DNA from 4 places in the Paenibacillus sp. FSL H8-0283 genome. Region 3 is predicted to be linked to each of the others. Evidence: predicted binding sites of a transcription regulator. Region 3 holds the regulator's gene; each other region holds the start of a gene.

Evidence for each region. The regulator Rex, encoded in region 3, represses fermentation and respiration genes when NADH is low (regulators of the CRP and FNR family bind a similar motif). The targets are predictions, from matches to a motif close to TTGTGAAATATTTCACAA.
Region 1: the regulator Rex is predicted to act here: its motif matches at 1,631-1,648, upstream of nadA (quinolinate synthase NadA).
Region 2: the regulator Rex is predicted to act here: its motif matches at 1,764-1,781, upstream of nirB (nitrite reductase large subunit NirB).
Region 4: the regulator Rex is predicted to act here: its motif matches at 1,461-1,478, upstream of pflB (formate C-acetyltransferase).

The regions. Positions count from the first base shown of each region.
Region 1 is NZ_CP150295.1:63,540-67,762, reverse strand. It holds gene nadB (L-aspartate oxidase) at 1-585, opposite strand, end outside; gene nadA (quinolinate synthase NadA) at 621-1,559, opposite strand; gene ftsH (ATP-dependent zinc metalloprotease FtsH) at 1,859-3,904, opposite strand; gene hpt (hypoxanthine phosphoribosyltransferase) at 4,005-4,223, opposite strand, start outside.
Region 2 is NZ_CP150295.1:4,958,810-4,963,032, reverse strand. It holds gene nirB (nitrite reductase large subunit NirB) at 1-1,674, opposite strand, end outside; gene MHI52_RS22050 (metal-dependent hydrolase) at 1,950-2,657, shown strand; gene MHI52_RS22045 (hypothetical protein) at 2,899-3,219, opposite strand; gene MHI52_RS22040 (M42 family metallopeptidase) at 3,377-4,223, opposite strand, start outside.
Region 3 is NZ_CP150295.1:4,288,133-4,292,355, reverse strand. It holds gene dinG (ATP-dependent DNA helicase DinG) at 1-1,222, shown strand, start outside; gene MHI52_RS19050 (redox-sensing transcriptional repressor Rex) at 1,442-2,095, shown strand; gene MHI52_RS19045 (amidohydrolase) at 2,082-3,389, shown strand; gene MHI52_RS19040 (hypothetical protein) at 3,427-3,957, shown strand.
Region 4 is NZ_CP150295.1:4,515,896-4,520,118, reverse strand. It holds gene adhE (bifunctional acetaldehyde-CoA/alcohol dehydrogenase) at 1-772, shown strand, start outside; gene pflB (formate C-acetyltransferase) at 1,561-3,819, shown strand; gene pflA (pyruvate formate-lyase-activating protein) at 3,909-4,223, shown strand, end outside.

The DNA.
Region 1 (4,223 bases), 2.9 Mb from region 3:
CACGAACACTTGCGATCCGTCATCCTTCTGAACCAGAGCGCCAATGCATTCCCCTCGATCTCGATCCGTAATCAGGTCAACAACAAAATGCTCATCCCAAACTTCAATCCCGGGATGCTCATTCACTTCAACAGCAAGCGCACGTACAATCTCATATCCTGTTGCATCTCCGTTGGCATGCAAAATACGGCGGTGGCTATGCGCACCTTCCTGCGTCAACGCCAACTCGCCGTTCTCCAGATCAAATAAAGTACCCAAACGAATCAGTTCCTTCACTCCGTCCGGCCCCTCATTCACCAATACCTCTACCGCTTCGGAGCGGCATAAGCCCGCTCCTGCTACAAGTGTGTCCTGCAAGTGGTAAGCAGGTGAATCATCCTCAGCAATAACCGCAGCGATGCCTCCCTGCGCATATCTGGTGTTACTTTCAAGTAATGACTTCTTTGTGATCATTAATACACGTTGTTGTTCGCTTGCCTTAATGGCAGTAAACAAACCAGCAATCCCTGAGCCTATAACCAGTACATCCGTCTCTACCATGGGTAGCGCAGACAGATCAAAATCAACTAAATATTGCGGTATCATGTTATTCACCTGTCTTGGAGCAAGAGTAGCGCATCCTACTTTACCAACAACATGCGCTCTAGCGATTCTCTGGCTTTGTCGGCAACGGCCGGTGGCACGTAGATTTGCGGCTTCATCGTTTCCAGGCATTTCACCAGTTTCTTCAAGTTGTTCACCTTCATGTTGGGACATACGAGGAACTTGGTAGCAAAGTGGAACTGTTTATCCGGACTATCCAGACGAAGCTGATATCCTGTACCATCTTCGGTACCTACGATAAATTCCTTCGCTGATGAATTTTTGCAATACTCCAGAATAGCTGTTGTGCTGCCTACAAAATCACCCATTTCTACAACCTCAGGGCGACACTCTGGATGGACAACAAACTCCGCATTGGGATGCTTGGCTCTCATCTCCACCACATCTTTGACTGTAAGCATATCGTGAGTGTTGCAGTAACCTTCCCATATAATCATTTTCTTGTCTGTATGCTGCTGCACATAATGTCCCAGGTTTTTATCCGGTACCCAGATAATTTCGTCGGAATCCACCGATTGAATAACCCGGACTGCGTTCGCTGATGTACAACAGATGTCAGTCTCTGCTTTGATCTCAGCCGAGGAATTGATATACGTAACCACCTTGGCATTAGGATGTTGTGCTTTCAATTTGCGTAGTCCATCCACATTCACCATATCTGCCATTGGGCAGCCCGCACGTTCGTCCGGGATAATAACTGTTTTATTTGGCGCAAGAATTTTAGCGCTTTCACCCATAAAATGAACACCACAGAAAACGATCACATCCGCATCTGTCTGTGCTGCCTTCTGGGCTAACAGAAATGAATCTCCACGGAAGTCGGCAACCTCCTGTACTTCGTCACGTTGATAATAATGGGCAAGAATAATGGCATTACGTTCCTTTTTCAACACCATAAGCCGCTCACGCAGCTCGCGGTTCATCTCAGCCTTGCGCTCTAAAGCCAGAGCTTCCACCTGTGATCCTCTCCTTTATCGGGACAGCGTCATGCGCTGTTTCGTGGGCTAACCTAAGTCGTTATCTTCGCTTGAGAAACGAATCACAAGCGGTTTAACAACTAATTTACACAACGTTCACGACTCTGTCAATAAATGAAAAAGGCCCGGGACAGCGCTGTAACCACCTGTTTGCTAACTGGTTCGCCATCTAACTCCCGTTTATCTTTATCTATCCTCTTTTAAAATAATGGATAAAAAAAGAGAGCCTCGAGGGCTCTCTTGATTTCACCTGCTATCATAGCCAGATGTATTATGCATTAAGACGTTGGCTTCGTTCCGCCATCATCCGGGTTATTGTTATTACCCTTTTCCAGATTCGGAGCTTCGTTTGGAATATCTCCGGCTGGTGGCTCAGGCGTTTCATCTTTACCTTGAATACGAACACGCACATCACCGATGGTGTCGATGATTGGCTCTCCGCCTTCAGTTGGTGTGCCTTCACCATCATTGTCATTCTCTGCTTTTGGAGTCAAAGAACCTGTTTCGATCAATTGCTTGATCTGATCCATTTCCAAAGTCTCAACCTCAAGCAAAGTTTGAGCGATCAGGTGCATCTCTTTTGAATGTTTAACAAGCAAGTCCTTACACTTCTCATAACAGTCATTAATAAAGCGTTGCATTTCCTGATCAATCTCGTAAGCAATGGAATCCGAGTAATTCTGTTCATGACCGATATCCCGACCAAGGAATACCTGTCCTTGTGAACTTCCGAATTGCATAGGTCCCAATTTCTCACTCATACCGTATTCCATAACCATGCTGCGAACAATACCTGTCGCTTGCTGGAAGTCACTGTATGCACCAGTACCAATTTCTCCGATGAACAATTCTTCAGCTACACGACCCCCGAGAAGTCCGGTTACTTTATCCAGCAATTCCTGCTTGGTAACCAGCATACGGTCTTCTTTTGGCAACATGATTACATATCCACCCGCACGTCCGCGCGGAATAATGGTCACTTTATGTACCATATCAGCATGTTCGAGGAAGTATCCAACAATGGTATGACCTGCTTCGTGATAAGCAACGATTCGTTTCTCGCGATCACTGATGACACGGCTTTTCTTCTCCGTACCAACGATGACACGGTCAATCGCTTCGTCAACTTCCTTCATGGAAATATCTTTACGGTTACGACGCGCTGCAAGCAATGCCGCTTCGTTCAAGAGATTCTCCAAATCCGCACCAGAGAAACCTGTTGTACGCTTCGCGATAATATCCATCTTCACATCTTTGGTCAGTGGTTTATTACGGGAATGTACTTTCAGGACAGCTTCACGACCTCTTACATCAGGGCGGTCAACCGTAATTTGACGGTCAAAACGTCCTGGACGCAGCAAGGCAGGGTCCAAAATATCTGCACGGTTCGTTGCGGCAATGATGATGATACCTTCATTAACTCCGAATCCGTCCATCTCAACGAGCAACTGGTTGAGTGTCTGTTCACGTTCATCGTGACCACCACCAAGACCAGCACCACGCTGACGTCCTACAGCATCAATCTCATCGATAAAGATGATACATGGGGCATTTTTCTTCGCATTTTCAAACAAATCACGAACACGTGATGCACCGACACCGACAAACATTTCCACGAAGTCGGAACCTGAAATAGTGAAGAATGGTACACCCGCTTCACCGGCTACGGCACGAGCGAGCAATGTTTTACCGGTACCTGGAGGCCCTACGAGCAATACGCCCTTAGGAATCCGCGCACCTACTGCTGCGAATTTACGAGGGTCCTTGAGGAAGTCTACAACCTCAACAAGTTCCTGTTTCTCTTCGTCAGCACCCGCAACATCTTCAAATGTAACCCGCTTCTTCTCTTCGTTGTAGAGACGAGCACGGCTTTTACCAAAGTTCATTACTTTACCGCCGCCGCCTTGAGCCTGATTAAACAGGAAGAAGAACAGCAGGAACATAATGATCAAAGGAATAAAGGAAGTCAGCAACGTCAACCAGATGCTGTCACCTTTCATTGGCTCCTGATGATATTGGAAATTGTTAGTTTCACTTGCAGCTACAAGCTCACTAATTGCCTCATCCGTAGGAGGAATATACGTTGAGAAATTTTCTGATTTGGCGCCATCAGGTGCCTTCTTGTATTGACCGGTCACGAGATACGTTTGACCGTTGAATTGAACCGTCAATTCAGAGACATTGTTGGCTTTGATCGCTGCACGCAACTGATCATATCTAGGATTATCGGTGGCTTCGCCGCCATTGCTGACGAACTGGACTATCCCCACCACAACTAAAAAAAGAATCAAATAAAAACCAGAATTCCGGATGAACCGATTCATCCCCTACCTCCTCTCGAGACACTTTAATTATTTTAACATAGCCCGACATGGCTTCTCAACAGAAGCCAAGAACAGCTCAAGGCTTGGGTCGGGCAGGATATTAGCTACTATAGACTTCCGGCTTCAAAATCCCGATATAGGGCAGGTTCCGGTACTTCTCCGCAAAATCCAAACCGTAACCAACGATGAACGCGTCAGGAATGTCAAAGCCTGTGTAATGAGCTTCCAACTCAACTTTACGGCCTGAAGGCTTGTCGAACAGCGTAACCACTCGCACCGACTCGGCACCGCGGTTTTCTAGCAGTTCAATCAGATAGCT
Region 2 (4,223 bases), 670 kb from region 3:
TTTTTGAATATTCGCATTCATCCGTTCGTTAACAAAACGGGATTCTTTCTCATCTTCGTGTGTGTCTGGTGCAATCATGCCAAGGTAATAGTTGATCGCCGGACGACATTTGGAACAACCTTCAGGTTGACTCCAACCCAGTACATTCATGACCTCTTTGGTCGTTTGTAATCCTTTTTCACGAATCTCGGCTACGATTTCATCTCGACCCATGGAAGTACATCCGCAGATGCCCTGTTTGGCTCCAGTACTGAAACTGTCTCCAAGTACATATTGCAGAATCTGTTCCACAACCGGTTTACACCCACCGCAAGAGCGTGTTGCACCGGTACAGGCTTTGATTTCATCAACAGTGGTAAGGCCCTGGTTTGTAATTACATCAACAATGGCTCCTTTGGTTACCCCGTTACATCCACAGACGATCTCGTCCTCGGGCATCGTTTCAACAGAGGTTGCTTTCTTATGACCGCCGCAGCCTGTACCCATGAGTGAACCATACAATTCCTCGGTCATTTCGGTTTGATTTTTAATCAGTTTCTGCAATTCGGCAGAATCCGTAATGTCACCGAAGAGAACAGCGCCGACCATTTTATTATCACGAAGCAGAATTTTTTTGTAAGTCCGTTTCCAGTCATCTTTGTGCGAAATGACGGTGTGCTCTGGGCTGTCGATGAATTCACCAGTTGAAAAGACATCTACACCCGAAATTTTCAATTTCGTGGATACAACTGAACCTTCATAAGGAGCGGTCTCCACACCGCAGATATGTTTCGCGAGAATCATGCCTTGCTCGAACAATGGGGCAACGAGGCCGTAACATACCCCGCGGTGCTCTGTACATTCCCCAACCGAGTACACATTCTCAAGTGAAGTCTGCATATAGTCATTCACGACAATGCCCCGATTCACTTCCATACCGCTTTCACGAGCTACGACCGTATTAGGTTTAATCCCTACAGCCATGACCACAAAATCAACATTCAGAACCGTATTATCTGCAAAACGAATCCCTTCAACGCGTTCGCCGCCCAGCAGTTCGGAAGTCTGCGCACCCATCTTGAACCGGATACCCTGACGTTCCAATTCAGCTTTCAACATGGCTGAAGCTTGTGGATCAAGCTGACGCTCCATCAGATCTTCCATCAGATGCACTACGGTAACTTCCATACCAAGTTGTACCAATCCTTTGGCAGCTTCAAGGCCTAGCAGTCCGCCCCCGATAACGGCCGCTCGTTTATACTGTTTAGCAGCTTCCAGCATGACATTGCAATCGGCGATATCGCGGAAACCGACAACACCTTCTTTGTCATGTCCTGGTACAGGGAGAATGAAGGAGTTGGAGCCAGTCGCAATGATGATTTTGTCATAAGGAACGCGAGTTCCATCTTCAGTCACAACTTCGTGCGTCTCGGCATCGATTCGTGTAACCGTTGTGCCTGTGTGCAGCGTAATGCCGTAATCTTCATACCAGTGAAGGTCGTTCAGTACGATATCGTCCAGAGTTTTGCTTCCTTCCAGTACATAAGACAACATAATGCGGTTGTAGTTAGGATAGGGCTCTGTGCCAAAAACGGTAATATCAAATCGCGTAGTTAATTTTAAAATTTGCTCAACGGTACTGATTCCTGCCATACCGTTACCAATGATAATGAGGTTCTCTTTTTTTCCGTTCATGTGTGTATGCCTCCTTGAATAGACGCTGTACATTACTCAAAATTTTAGTGGTTTATATTTGAAATTATACAAGTAGTTGACGACAGTTTATGTGATTTAATTCACTAATAAAGATAAAAGAGTCATAAATATAATAATGTGAGCCCCATCACAGAAAGTTATATTTATTTTCATACAAATAATAAATGCGAACTATTGTTCTTATTTTGTTTTCGTTGTAAAATCGAAACTGGGCCGTATTGTTCCCGATTTCTTCGAAAGGACGTTTTTGCATCATGATGGGAAGATCTCACCTTATTATCGGGACCGGCGTGTCGCTTTCTGTTCTGCAGTTGGCCGGTATGCCGGTGACTGCGCCGGCAGTTACGGTTGCTCTGATTGGTTCGTTATTGCCTGACATTGATGAGCCAAATTCGCTGCTGGTATCCAGAGCCTTGCCTAACAGTCTGATCAGGTTGTTACAGACGATTCTGTTGCCCACAGCTGTATTTGTGTACTTCTATGTTCATGCCAAACCATGGAACCTATTGCTTGCGATCCTCATTGCGCTTGTGTCATTCCTGCCTTCGCGTTCGCTTCGCAAAGTGTTGATGTTTGCGATTGGACTTGGACTGGTCTTTTATGGTCACGCGTTCGCACCGTGGAACTTGATTGCAGGCAGTTTGTTAATGCTCTGTACCACACTGACTCATAGGGGACTGACACATACCCTGTACGGAACCGCAATATGGGCGGGCTTGTTGTACAGCACGACCCAGCAGCAGGGTCCGGAGATCTGGGTAGCGGGAGGCACGGCATATGCGATGCATCTATTGGCCGATTCACTAACCAATCGGGGTATTCGTCCGTTACCACCGCTCAAGTGGCGCATACGGGTGAATCTGATGAGTACAGGGACCAAGCGTGGTGCCGTTGTAGAGAATGTCTGCATTGTGCTTACTCTTATTTTGGCCTGGATTGCATTCTCACCGCTATTTCTATAGCCATCCAAAAACGCCAGCCCGCATATTGTGGGCTGGCGTTTACAGGTATGCATTTCATAATGAATGGATCGTGGATCGTAATAATAACCTAGCCAATTCAGGATTGAGAAGGAGAATCAGTCAGGTCGTCAATATCGGAAGAACCAAATACAAATAAAACAACAAGAATGACAATGATCAGTAGTTCAGCGAACCCATTTCCGTCAAAGTCAGACATCACTTCAACCTCATTTCTTGGTGTTTAGGAATTGATTCTCTGTTGGAAAGCCCGTATAACGTCATTCAACGTCATATCGCCACCGATCTCATCGAGGAATTGCACCAGTTTGTCTTGATTCGATGGTGTAATATTTTGTAGCGATTTATACTGCCCAACCAGTTCAACGACCAGTGTAGCTTCTCGAAACAACGTGACCGCATCCACTCTTAACTTCCCACTTACCAGTAATGCTGCAACGATAAGTTCCAGATTTCTTCCTTTAAGGTTGCCATTGAGAAGGGTGTTTGCGGCATTTGTTTTTTTGGAACCTTTATTCGATTTTCCATTCCTTCTCACTGCCATAACAGGTCCCCCGCTGTTTGGTGTTTAATTCATCTTCCGTTATTGTATCTTATGTGTAATTCCCTATAATGTTCGGCCTATTAATCTACGTGTCTAACTGATATCGTTGTGAATATAAAAAAGAGACCTCCCGATGGATAGGAAGTCTCGTCAGCTATTACGCGTTATTAATTATGGTATTCATCGTTGTCCGATCCAGACCTTTGACCAGTTTCACGATCAGTTCTTTGGCCGCATCGTAGTCATCCGTATGAATGATGGAAGAAGAGGTATGGATATAGCGTGCGCAGATACCAACAACTATTGATGGTACACCAATGCCACTCAGGTGAACTTGACCTGCATCTGTACCACCTGGTGAGATGAAATACTGCATTTTGATCTGATTGGATGAAGCCGTATCTTGAACATATTCAACCATTCCGCGATGGGTGAACATACCCGGGTCAAAAATACGAAGCAATGCGCCTTCTCCGATATGTCCAAATGACTGTTTGTCACCTGTCATATCATTTGCCGCGCTACAGTCAAGTGCAAAGAAGATATCAGGCTGAATCAGATTGGCGGCCGTACGTGCACCGCGAAGCCCCAGTTCTTCCTGAACCGTTGCACCAGCGTAAAGTGTGTTAGGAAGTTTTTCCTTGTGCAGCGCTTCAACCAGTTCAAGTGCAAGTCCTACGCCGTAACGATTATCCCACGCTTTGGCCATAATTTTTTTCGGGTTCGCCATAGGCGTAAATTCACAGATCGGTACGATCTGCATCCCTGGATGAATGCCCCAGGATTCTGCTTCCGCACGGTTGTCTGCTCCAATATCGAGATACATGGAATTCAGATCCACAGGTTTATTCCGCTGGGACTCGTCCAGCAAGTGTGCAGGTGTAGAACCTACAACTCCGGTAATCCGACGATCCGGTGTGATGATTTCCAATCGTTGAGACAGTACAGCCTGACTCCACCATCCACCCAGTGGACGGAACTTGATCATACCTGTTTCGGTAATG
Region 3 (4,223 bases):
CTTGTTTGGTCTCTTGCCTGAACGAAGTGATGCTTCACCGGGAGAGACGGGGCAATTTTCACTGCGTCTGAAAGCATCTCAGAAACCTGCAAAATGGCAGGAGTTGCAGGATCTGGAGAACCAGATCTATGTGACTCTGGGCGATTTGGTTCGCAAAGGGGACAAATTGCTGCTTGAAGTGAAAGAGGATCAGGATGATTATCAATCGGATAGTCTGATCACGGACATTACAGGACTGCTGAAAGATCTGACCACATTGAAGGAGAATCTACGTTTCTTCATGCGTATGGATGACGCCAAAACGGTGTACTGGATGGAAGCCAGCGGCCAATTCCGCAGCAAATCTCTCCAGCTGTATGCCGTACCTGTAGATGTGAGTGCACAACTTAAGGATTTATTTTTTGATAAAAAGAAAAGTGTTGTGCTTACATCGGCTACGCTTTCGGTAGATAAGTCATTCCAGTTCATGATTGAACAGCTTGGCTTGCAGGAAGCCGCCGAGAACAATCGGCTATTAACGTCGATGTTGCCATCACCTTTCAACTATCGCGATCAGGCACTTCTGGTGATTCCGCGTGATTTCCCAAGTGTGAAGGGAAGTGTGGGTGATGCGCACTTTGTTAATATGCTGGTGCAATCACTCGCAGAGACGGCAATTGCTACGCGTGGACGCATGATGGTTCTGTTTACTTCATACAAGATGTTGCGACAGGTCTATGATCCGCTGAAGGAGGCACTGTCTGGCAACGACATCTCGTTGCTTGGGCAAGGCGTTGACAGTGGAAGTCGTTCCAAATTGACTCGCAGGTTTCAAGATGCCAAAGCAACGGTACTTCTGGGCACAAGTAGCTTCTGGGAGGGTGTAGATATCCCGGGAGAGGCGTTAACTTGTCTCGCTATTGTGCGACTGCCTTTCCAGCCACCGAATCATCCGTTGGTGGAAGCCAAGAGTGAGTTGCTCCAGGAACAGAAGAAAAATCCGTTCATGAAACTGTCCGTGCCACAAGCGGTCATTCGTTTCAAGCAGGGATTTGGCCGATTGGTACGTACAGCAAAGGACAGAGGAATTGTCATTGTTTATGATACACGGGTGATTGAAGCGTATTATGGTAAATTCTTTTTGTATTCATTACCTGGTCCCAAAATGGAGCATATGCTCACGGAGCAAATGGTTCCACGAATTACTGAGTGGTTGGAAAAACCTGCTAATGAACAAAAATAATGGTTGTTTTGTTCGTTATATCATTGCATGACACTATCGTTTGGCGTTAAACTTTATTAGATATTTCCGTATCCGATTAAAGCAGTTGCACGTAAGAACTTATAACCTAAATTACAAGGAGCATTCTGTATAAAATGTCACGTTTATCTTTGAGTTTTATACAGAATGCTCATCTTTTCATCTATTATTTTATCGTGGCCTTGGTAAGGGGGAGCAAGAATGAAATCGGATAAAATTTCGGAAGCGGTGGTACGACGTCTGCCTGTTTACTTGCGTTATTTGAACGAGTTGCATCAGCGTGAGGTGGCTACTGTTTCTTCTCAAGAGCTTGGACAGAGGTTGGATCTGAATCCGGCCCAAATTCGTAAAGACCTGGCTTACTTCGGTGATTTTGGTCGTAAAGGGATCGGGTATGATGTATCCTATTTGATCGAGAAAATTCGTCACATTCTCAAAATCGATCAGCAAATTAATGTAGCTCTGGTAGGAGCGGGTAACCTCGGTCAAGCCTTGTCCAACTACAACGCATATCTGAAAGACAACATGAAGATTGTTGCTGTATTTGATGCATATGGACCGAAGATAGGTAGTCAAATCAACAGTTTGACGGTAAAACCAATGGATGAATTGACGGAAGCGGTTAAAATGGAAAACATTCGCATCGGAATTATCACGGTTCCGGATACGGAAGCCCAAAATGTAGCCGATCAGCTTATTGAATCAGGAATTGAAGCGATCCTTAATTTTGCACCAACCATTCTAAAAACACCGCCGCATATCCGCATTCACCATGCTGACTTTACAACGGATCTGCTTAGTTTGGCCTATTACTTGGAGACTGGAAAGGACGACGAGGAAGATGACAACAAATAGATGGGTAATTCACAACGGCAAATTTGCCGTTAATGAAGGCGGCACAACATGGAACGTGGTCCACGGATACATGGTTGTTGAGAATGACAAGATTGTGCATATTGGTGAGACATTGCCGGATGAAGACAAAAATTGTACCAAAGTGGATGGAAAAGGACTGTTCTTCCTGCCGGGTCTGATCAATACGCATGGTCATGCAGCGATGTCGTTGCTCAGAGGGCACGGAGACGATCTTGCATTGCAAGTATGGTTGCAGGAAAAAATGTGGCCGATGGAAGCGAAAATGACTTCAGAAGACGTATATTGGGGAACTTCGCTATCGGTGCTTGAAATGTTGAAAGGCGGAACTACAGCTTTCCTGGACATGTACGATCACATGGATCAAGTTGCCAAAGTTGTGGAGCAATCCGGCGTTAGAGCAGCACTGGCACGTGGTGTAATCGGGTTGTGCTCGGAGGAAGAACAATTGCGGAAGCTGGAGGAGTCGGCTGCGTTTGCGCGTGAGTGGAATGGACAGGCAGATGGTCGCATTACAACCGTAATCTCGCCACATGCACCATATACATGCCCTCCTGACTACATAGAGAAGCTTGTGCAGGTCGCGAACGACCTAAACCTTCCCCTTCATACACATATGTCGGAAACGCTTCGTGAAGTCGAGCAGAACGTGGCTGATTATGGACTGCGTCCTGTGGCACATCTGGAGAAACTGGGCTTTTTCTCTCGTCCATCCCTGGTTGCACATGCGGTGCATCTGAATGACGAAGAGATTGAGATTCTGGCCCGTCATGATGTGGCTGTATCCCATAACCCGGGAAGTAACCTGAAACTCGCTTCCGGTGTTTCGCGGGTACCTGCGTTGCTGAAAGCAGGAGTTACCGTGTCACTCGGAACAGACGGACCGGCAAGCAACAACAACCTGGATATGTTCGAGGAAATGAGACTGGCTGCATTGATCCACAAAGGTGTATCTGGTGACCCGACGGCAGTGCCAGCAGGCGAAGCGTTATTACTCGGAACGTCATACGGTGCCAAATCTATCTTCTTGAACAATACCGGAGCACTCCAGGTCGGCATGAAGGCTGACTTTATCGCCTTGGACATTGAACAGGCACATTTCTATCCACATACAGACCTGATCTCACATACAATCTACTCGGCTTCTGCTAAAGATGTTGAGCACGTATGGGTGGATGGAAAACAAGTGGTGAAACATGGCGAATGTCTGACGCTGGATGAAGAACGCATTTTGCGTGAGTCTCAATTGGCATTTGATGGTCTGCTTGCTCGTTAATTGCAGGACAGCATCATAGGGAAAGGAAGTTCGGCTTTTGAAGAAAAAAAAGAAGTGGATATGGATTTCGCTGCTTGCACTGGTTCTGATTCTGTTTGGACTTCAGCGTTATTACGTCCATGTCACGCAGGACCAACGCAAGGAAGAAGCGCTCGCCATACAGGCAGCACAGGAGCAACTGGGCATTACATCCTATGATGAATTGCGTAAGTACATCTGGGGAGACAAAGAAGGCTCTGACAACATCTACTGGACCCTGATCGGCAAAAACAAGGATAACCAGGATGTTATGGTCTGGGTTAAGTTCGACGCAAACAATCAGCCGGTTAAGGGTGCAAACGCTGTACACAGTGAGCTGCTGCAGAATGGCATGTCCGAAGCGCAGGTACGCAATCGCTTCAGTTCTGAAGTTCCTGCCGGTGAGATTAAACGAATCATGCCCGGAGTTGTGAATGGAATATATGTGTGGCAAGTGTATTATAAAGATGGTACGCACAACCACTATCGCTTTTATCGTTTTAGCAACGGAGAACAGGTGGACCTGGTCTACACACTCCCGAACAGCTAGAACAAGATAGAGTGAGATAACTAGAGAATTAAAGAAATGAAAGAACCGGCAGACGGATATCCGACTGAACCGGTTCTTTGTGTTGTCTGTAAACATATTTGATTTAAATAGTTAAAATTAATAATTTATTCATATTTTCGCCTTCGAAATTGTATATACGATGTGATATACTCAGATATGTACTCAAAGTTACATTCAAAAACAAATAATCCTGTCGAAATTCTCGCAGGAGTCAATGTACACATATTCGTATATACCAATAAGCC
Region 4 (4,223 bases), 230 kb from region 3:
GTTCGCGGTTATCACAGATAAAAATCAAGGTAACACCAAATATCCATTGGCCGACTATGAGCTGACACCAGACGTAGCGATTGTCGATCCGGAGTTCGTATACTCCCTGCCTAGAACAGCCGTTGCAGATACAGGTATGGACGTACTGACGCATGCGATTGAAGCTTATGTATCTGTTATGGCAAATGATTACACGGATGGACTTGCGATCAAAGCAATCCAACTGGTGTTCCAATACCTGGAGCAATCTGCGCTGCAAGGTGATAAACTGGCACGTGAAAAAATGCATAATGCTTCCACGATTGCAGGTATGGCGTTTGCCAATGCATTCCTGGGCATTAACCACAGCTTGGCGCACAAATGGGGCGGTCAGTACCACACCGCACACGGACGCACCAATGCAATCCTGATGCCACACGTCATTCGTTACAACGCGAAAAAACCGACCAAATTTGCATCGTTCCCGAAATATTCTCACTTTGTAGCGGATGAGCGGTATGCCGAAATTGCCCGTATCTTGGGATTGCCTGCACGTACGACAGAAGAAGGCGTAACCAGTCTCATCAATGCGATTCGCAAACTGAACAAAACATTGGGCATTGAAGAATCGTTCCAGGAAATCGGATTTGATGCCAAAGACTTTGAAGCACATGTCGATTATCTGGCTGACCGTGCCTTCGAAGACCAATGTACAACCGCCAATCCAAAGCTGCCATTGGTAACTGAACTGGCTGATGTATACCGCAACGCTTTCTACGGAAAGTTTGAATAACAAATTTAGATCGAAGCATGCCTTACGGCAAGAAGATTAGGGTTCCCCGAGAGGGGAGCCCCGATTGCCGTCTTTCACACAATAAAGAAGAGGGCAGAAAAACAGAAGAGCGAGCATCTGTTTTTCAGGATTTATTCTAAGATTTGATTTGCTCCAAGCATAGAGGAGCAAAGGGTTCTATAGAGGTTACACGGAATTCGTGATGTGGCTGTTTGAGCCAGATGTTCACACAATAACGAGAGGGCAGAAAAACAGAAGAGCGAAGCATCTGTTTTTCAGGATTTATTCTAAGATTTGATTTGCTCCGAGCATAGAGGAGCAAAGGGTTCTATAGAGGTTACACGGAATCCGTGACGTGGCTGTTTGAGCCAGATGTTCACACAATAACGGAGTGGGCAGAAAAAACTGAAGAAGCGGAGCGTTCGCCTTTATCCCCGGATTTTCCCCTTTGAAATATAAAATTGAAAAAATCCGGGGATAACAGCGATCGGAAGTTGTTCTGCCCGCGCAGTGGCTAAGTGTGAATTTACAGGGGTCAATGCGACACAGCGCAGATGGAGTGAGTTAGTTCACTGGCTTTGTGACAAAAATCACAGATGATGAAAGCCCCAAGTCGTATACTGAAAATGTAAGAAAAACATTCATCCCGCGGTTCCGGTTCCCAAGTAGAGAGAACATGTTCCGGTTTATGTGAAACAATTCACATTAATCGCGGCTCTGGGCACACAATGCTACGAATGAAGCAAGATGTTATGTGTCCAGAAATCCAAATTAGTGGAGGGATTACGATGTCGGTGATTGAAAAAGATGTCAAACAACAAACAGGCTGGAGAAACTTTACCAAAGGAACATGGACCAAATCCGTAGATGTGAATGATTTTCTGGCACACAACTTGTCTCCGTATTACGGTGACGAAGCATTTCTCGCAGGTGCAACCCAGAATACCAAAGAATTGTGGGAGATCGTATCTGATCTGACCAAAAAAGAACGTGATAACGGCGGTGTCCTTGACGTTGACGTGAACACACCAGGTACTATTATTTCTCACCAACCCGGTTATCTGGATCAATCCAAAGAGCAGATTGTCGGCGTTCAGACCGATGCTCCGTTCAAACGTTCCATTCAACCAACAGGCGGAATCCGCATGATGATTGACGCATGTGAGGCATATGGCTTTGAAATGCCACAGGGCGTCATTGATATATTTACAAACATTCGCAAAACACATAATCAGGGTGTATTCGATGCTTATACTTCCGACATGCGTGCAGCGCGTAAAGCAGGAATTATTACAGGTCTGCCAGATGCTTACGGCCGTGGCCGAATCATCGGTGACTATCGTCGTGTAGCTTTGTACGGGGTAGACTTCCTGATTCGTAACAAAAAAGGCGAACTGAATGCACTCGAAGTTGATGTTATTGATGAAGATGTCATTCGTCTGCGGGAAGAATTGTCTGAACAGATTCGTGCATTGCAAGAATTGAAACAATTGGGCGATATGCACGGGTTCGATATTTCCTTGCCAGCGACAACAGCAAAAGAAGCGTTCCAATGGTTGTACTTCGGTTATCTCGCTGCGATCAAAGAACAAAACGGTGCTGCGATGTCACTGGGACGTGTATCTTCTTTCCTGGATATCTACATTGAACGTGACCTGCAAGAGGGCATTTTGTCCGAAGAACAGGCTCAGGAATTGGTTGACCATTTTGTAATGAAACTGCGGATTGTCAAATTCCTGCGTACACCGGATTACAACGAACTATTCAGTGGAGATCCAACATGGGTGACTGAGTCCATCGGTGGTATGTCCGTGAATGGTGAAACACGTGTAACCAAAAACAGCTTCCGTTTCCTGCATACGCTGCACAACCTGGGTCCTGCACCAGAACCGAACCTGACTGTTCTCTGGTCAACGAAACTTCCAGAAGCTTTCAAAGATTATTGCAGTAAAGTATCCATCGAAACCAGCTCAATCCAGTATGAAAATGATGATCTGATGCGTCCGATCTACGGTGACGATTACGGTATTGCATGCTGTGTGTCGGCTATGAAGATCGGGAAACAAATGCAATTCTTCGGCGCTCGTGCCAACCTGGCTAAAGCTCTCCTGTATGCGATCAACGGTGGTCGTGACGAGAAATCCGGAGCACAAGTTGGACCTGAGTATCCTGCCATTACTAGCGAAGTGCTGGATTACAATGAGGTTATGAAACGCTTCAAACCAATGATGGAGTGGCTGGCTAAGCTGTATATGAACACCCTCAACGTCATTCACTACATGCACGATAAATACAGCTATGAGCGTATCGAAATGGCATTGCATGACCGTGACATTGTACGTACGATGGCTTGCGGTATCGCTGGTCTGTCGGTTACAGCAGATTCACTGAGTGCGATCAAATATGCCAAAGTAAAACCAATTCGTAACGAACAAGGCATCGCTGTTGATTTCGAAATCGAAGGAGACTTCCCTTGTTACGGTAACAATGAAGACAGCGTAGACAGCATTGCTGTTGAACTGGTCGAGAACTTCATGGGCATGATTCGCAAGCACAAAGCTTACCGTAACGCAGTTCCAACACAATCCGTTCTGACGATCACTTCCAACGTGGTATATGGTAAGAAAACAGGGACTACACCGGATGGTCGTAAAGCAGGTGAACCATTTGCTCCAGGTGCAAACCCAATGCATGGTCGTGACAAAAAAGGTGCACTGGCATCCCTTGGCTCGGTAGCCAAATTGCCTTATGAACACAGTCTTGACGGGATTTCCAATACCTTCTCCATCGTGCCAAAAGCATTGGGTAAAGAGGAGACTACACGTAAATCCAATCTGACTGCGATGATGGATGGTTACTTCGGTCAAAACGCTCATCACCTGAACGTTAACGTATTTGATCGTCAGCAATTGATTGATGCGATGGATCACCCGGAAAACTATCCACAACTGACTATACGGGTATCCGGATATGCCGTTAACTTCATTAAACTGACTCGTGAACAACAGTTGGATGTCATCAACCGTACGTTCCATGGCTCGATGTAATTGATTTGCAAGTAGAAGACCGCTAGAGCAAGGTATTCCAAATCATATTAAACGCATAGCGGATGCGGATACAGAAAGGAAGAGGCAGCATGGTTAACGGACATATTCATTCACTCGAAACTTTCGGGACGGTTGACGGCCCAGGCATCCGCTTTGTGCTTTTTATGCAAGGATGTCTACTCAAATGTCAGTATTGCCACAACCCTGATACTTGGGCGTTGGATGGCGGAAAAGAAATGACGCTTGAGGAGGTATTGGCTGAAATTGAGCCGTACCTATCCTACTACCGCAGCTCCGGAGGCGGGCTCACGATATCTGGTGGAGAACCAACGTTACAGGCTCACTTTGTAGCCGAAATCTTCAAGGAAGTGAAGCGGCGCTGGGGATTGCATACGACACTGGAT